Regions from separate parts of the Nonomuraea sp. CA-218870 genome, predicted to be linked through region 2. Evidence: riboswitches for the same ligand, from Rfam matches in the RefSeq annotation. Region 2 holds a riboswitch; the other holds the start of a gene.
The links. Region 2 has a riboswitch for glycine ahead of gcvP (aminomethyl-transferring glycine dehydrogenase). Riboswitches for the same ligand answer to the same signal wherever they lie in the genome.
Positions count from the first base shown of each region.

Region 1: it holds a riboswitch for glycine, as region 2 does, so the genes downstream of both, gcvT (glycine cleavage system aminomethyltransferase GcvT) here and gcvP (aminomethyl-transferring glycine dehydrogenase) in region 2, are expected to answer to the same signal.

Region 1 is NZ_JBNJMN010000001.1:2,193,930-2,196,280, reverse strand. It holds gene ACQEUU_RS10895 (3-oxoacyl-ACP reductase) at 1-239, shown strand, start outside; gene ACQEUU_RS10890 (gamma-glutamyl-gamma-aminobutyrate hydrolase family protein) at 260-997, shown strand; glycine riboswitch at 1,015-1,112, shown strand; glycine riboswitch at 1,113-1,210, shown strand; gene gcvT (glycine cleavage system aminomethyltransferase GcvT) at 1,245-2,351, shown strand, end outside; gene gcvH (glycine cleavage system protein GcvH) at 2,351-2,351, shown strand, end outside.
Region 2 is NZ_JBNJMN010000001.1:4,105,525-4,107,875, reverse strand. It holds gene gcvP (aminomethyl-transferring glycine dehydrogenase) at 1-1,168, opposite strand, end outside; glycine riboswitch at 1,322-1,413, opposite strand; gene ACQEUU_RS19845 (MerR family transcriptional regulator) at 1,466-2,086, opposite strand; gene ACQEUU_RS19840 (bifunctional nuclease family protein) at 2,235-2,351, opposite strand, start outside.

The sequences.
Region 1 (2,351 bases), 1.9 Mb from region 2:
TCCGGGTCAACGCGCTGTGCCCGGGGCCGGTGAACACGCCGCTGCTCCGGGAGCTGTTCGCCAAGGACCCCGAGCGGGCGCAGCGTCGGCTGGTGCACGTGCCGCTCGGCCGCTTCGCCGAGGCGTCGGAGATCGCGGCCGCGGTCGCGTTCCTGGCCAGCGACGACGCCTCGTTCATCACGGCGTCGCAGTTCCTGGTCGACGGCGGCATCTCCGGCGCGTACGTGACGCCCCTGTGAGCAGGACCCTGAGCCGGACCGTGAGCCGGACCGTGAGCCGGCCCGTCATCGGTGTCAGCACCTACGTCGAGCCCGCGCGGTTCACGGTGTGGGACCTGCCCGTGGCGCTGCTGCCGTACATGTACGTGGAGCAGGTGACGCGGGCGGGCGGGCAGCCGGTGCTCATCCCGCCGGCGGGCGAACCGGCGGCGCTGGTGCCTCGGCTGGACGGGCTGATCCTGGCGGGCGGCGGGGACGTCGATCCGGAGCGGTACGGGGCGTCCCCCCACCCCCACACCGACTACATCCGGAAATTTCGGGACACGGCGGAGTTTGGCCTGATGACCGCGGCGCTGGAGGCCCGCCTCCCCTTCCTGGGCGTGTGCCGGGGCCTCCAGGTCCTCAACGTCACCCTGGGCGGCACCCTCCACCAGCACCTCCCGGACGTGACCGGCCACCGCGGCCATTCCCCCGCCCCAGGCGAGTTCGGCCACCTGCCCGTGCGCCCGGTCCCCGGCAGCAAGGTCGCGAAGATCCTCGGCGACGCCCCGGTCACCGTGCCGCACTACCACCACCAGGCGGTCGACCGCCTCGGCGCGGGCCTGACCGTGACGGCCACCACCGAGGACGGCACCGTCGAGGCGGTCGAACTCGACTCCCACCCCTTCGCCGTCGCCGTCCAGTGGCACCCGGAGGCGGCCCAGGACTGCGCGCTCTTCGAAGCCCTCGTCTCCGCCGCGAGACGGCCGGACGCGACAATTCGCTCCCCAGGCCGTTAGGCTTGCCGCATCACCGTCGAAGCCGTGCGGGAGAGCGTCCTGACAGCCGGTCGGGGCCCCTGAAGGAGCAAGCCCTCCCCGCGAACCTCTCAAGGCAAAGGACCGTACGGCCGAGGTGTCCTCTGGAAAGCAGGTCCGCGCGACCTCGCCGAAGGTGAAAGTCCGGAAAAAAGCCGGGCGAAACTCTCAGGCACCGACGACAGAGGGGGAGGATCCCGGCATCCGATCCTGCCCTGAGGTGCGAGACATGTCCCGATCGACGCCGCTGAGAGACGTGCACGAGTCTCTCGGCGCCACCCTGACCGACTTCGCCGGCTGGCTCATGCCGCTGCGCTACGGCAGCGAGTCCGCGGAGCACAACGCGGTCCGCCAGGCGGCCGGGCTGTTCGACCTGTCGCACATGGGAGAGATCTTCCTGACCGGCCCGCAGGCGGCGCAGGCCCTCGACCACGCCCTGGTGGGACACCTGTCGGCGCTGGCGAACGGGCGGGCCCGCTACACCATGATCGTCGACGAGCGCGGCGGGGTGCTCGACGACCTCATCGTCTACCGGCTCGGCGACGAGGAGTTCATGGTCGTGGCCAACGCGTCGAACGCGGACAAGGTCGCGGACGAGCTGATCGATCGCGCCAAGGCGTACGACACGCGGGTCGAGGACCGCTCCGACCGCTACGCCCTCATCGCCGTCCAGGGCCCACGGGCCGAGGAGATCCTCGCCACCCTCACCGACGCCGACCTCGCCGGCCTGAAGTACTACACCGGCCTGCCCGGCACGGTCGACGGCCGGAAGGCGCTCATCGCCCGCACCGGCTACACCGGCGAGGACGGCTTCGAGCTGTTCGTGGCCGCCGAGGACGCGGTGCCGCTCTGGCACGCGCTGACCGCCGCCGGCGAGCCGCACGGGCTGAAGCCGGCCGGGCTGTCCAGCCGTGACACGCTCCGCCTGGAAGCGGGTATGCCGCTGTACGGCAACGAGCTGAGCGCGGAGCTCACCCCGTTCGACGCGGGACTGGGCAGGGTGGTGAAATTCGACAAGCCGGGCGACTTCGTGGGCCGGTCGGCGCTGGAGGCGGTCAAGAACGTGCCGCCGCGGCGCCGCCTGGTCGGGCTGGTCGCGCGCGGCCGCCGGGTGCCCCGCCACGGCTACCCCGTCACCAAGGACGGCGCCGTCGTCGGCGAGGTCACCAGCGGCGCGCCCTCGCAGACGCTGGGCAAGCCCATCGCGATGGCCTACGTCGACACCGGCGTCGACGCCGGCGTCGACGCCGGCGTCGACGAAGGTCTGGCCGTGGACATCAGGGGCAGGCAAGAACCCGTGGACGTGGTCGAGCTGCCCTTTTACAGGAGGAACAAG
Region 2 (2,351 bases):
GGCCGGGGACGCGGGCGAGCACGGTGTCGAAGAAGTCCGGGTGCACCACCTCGACGCCGCCCTCGCGCAGCCCTTCGGCGAGCGCGGCTGCGTGCCGGTGGACCCGGCGGGCGATCCGGCGCAGCCCGTCGGGGCCGTGGTAGACGGCGTACATGCCGGCGATGACGGCGAGCAGCACCTGCGCGGTGCAGATGTTGCTGGTGGCCTTCTCGCGGCGGATGTGCTGCTCGCGGGTCTGCAGGGCCAGCCGGTACGCGGGCGCGCCGTCGGCGTCGACCGACACCCCGACCAGGCGGCCGGGCATCTGGCGCTGCAGTCCCTCGCGTACGGACATGTAGGCGGCGTGCGGCCCGCCGAAGCCGAACGGCACGCCGAACCGCTGGGAGGAGCCGACGGCGATGTCGGCGCCGAGTTCGCCCGGCGCGGCCACGAGCGTGAGCGCCAGCAGGTCGGCGGCGGCCACGACGAGCGCGCCGGCCTCGTGCGCCCGCTCGGCCACGGCCCGGAAGTCGCGCAGCCGCCCGGACGCGCCGGGGTACTGGACGAGCACGCCGAAGCATTCGGGCAGGTCACCGGTCAGGTCGCTCTCGACGAGCGTGATGCCGAGCGGTTCGGCGCGGGTGGCCAGCACCGCCTTGGTCTGCGGCAGCGCGTCGGCGTCGACCACGAACACGGGGCTCTTGGCCTTGCCGGCGCGGCGGGCCAGCGTCATGGCCTCGGCCGCCGCGGTGGCCTCGTCGAGCAGGGACGCGCCGGCGACGGGCAGCGCGGTGAGGTCGGAGACGACGGTCTGGAAGTTCAGCAGCGCCTCCAGCCGGCCCTGCGAGATCTCCGGCTGGTACGGGGTGTAGGCGGTGTACCAGCCCGGGTTCTCCAGGAGGTTGCGGCGGATGACGGCGGGCGTGACGGTGTCGTGGTAGCCCAGGCCGATCATCGAGGTGAGCACCTGGTTGCGGCCGGCGAGCGCGCGGAGCTCGGCGATGGCCTCGGCCTCGCTCGCGGCGGGCGGCAGGTCGAGCCGGTCCTTGATCCTGATGGCCTCGGGCACGGCCACCGCCACGAGGTCCGTGACCGACTCGAACCCGACGGTCTGGAGCATGCGCTGCTGCTCCGCGGCCGAGGGCCCGATGTGCCGGCTGGAGAACGGCGGTGCTGACAGGTCGGTCATGGAAGACGCCTCCCGAGGCTGTGGAGACCGGCGCTGGGCGCGGGCTTATGCCGGATCTCCCCCTCTGTCATGACGACCTGAGAGCTTCACCCGCACAGGGCTTGCACCGTCGGTGAAGTGCGCCTGGCGGGCGCACCTGCTTTCCAGAGTTGCCTCACCCGAGCGGTACGGGCGCCTGAGAGATTCCGGGGAGGGTTGCTCCTTCGGCGCCCCGGTCGTGCCGGGGTCTCTCCCGCACGGGGTCGTCAGCATGTCCTAGATTACAGCCTCGACCCGGATTGGGGTGTTACGGGGCGGTCAACCGGTGCGGCGCGCGCGCCGGCGCCGGGCCAGTTCGTCAGCGGGATGGTCGGCCGGGACGTCGTCCGCGACCGCCGCCCGTTCCCCCGGCAGCTCCGCGAGGGATCCTTCGACCTCGCGCCAGACCCGGCCGAGCGCGATGCCGAACACGCCCTGCCCGCCCTGGAGAAGATCGATGACCTCGTCGGCCGAGGTGCACTCGTAGACGCTGACGCCGTCGCTCATCAGCGTGATCTGCGCGAGGTCGGCGACCCCGCGGTCGCGCAGATGCTGGACGGCGGTACGGATCTGCTGGAGGGAGACTCCGGTGTCGAGGAGCCGTTTGACGACTTTCAGGACCAGGATGTCGCGGAAGCTGTAGAGGCGCTGGGAGCCGGAGCCCTGTGCGGCTCTTATCGTGGGCTCCACCAGGCCGGTGCGCGCCCAGTAGTCCAGCTGCCTGTAGGTGATGCCGGCCGCCGCGCAGGCCGTGGGCCCGCGGTATCCGATGTCGTCCGGCAGCGTGGCAGGCTTCTCGTCGAAGAGCAGTCCCTGCTCTCCGGCACGCTGCCGCGCACTCTCGCGCCGCACCGGATCTTCCTGGCCGGCCGTCTTTCCCTCGCCGCTGCTGACCGCCACGCGGACCTCCGGCTTTCTCTCATCCCGTGGCCTCATCTGGGGGTTCGTAAAAGGTCGACCACGGGTTTCACTTGCACCGTAGGACTGTGACCATGCTCAGTCAACGATCCGGCTCGGCGCGTCGTGAAGCGTAAATGCACTGAAATACCTACCCCGCCCGGCCGAAGTCCTCAGGTGAGATCGTGTCAAGGAACTCCCTGAACTTCTCCACCTCGTCCTCCTGGTCATCGGGGATGATCACACCGGCCTCCTGGACCACCTCCTC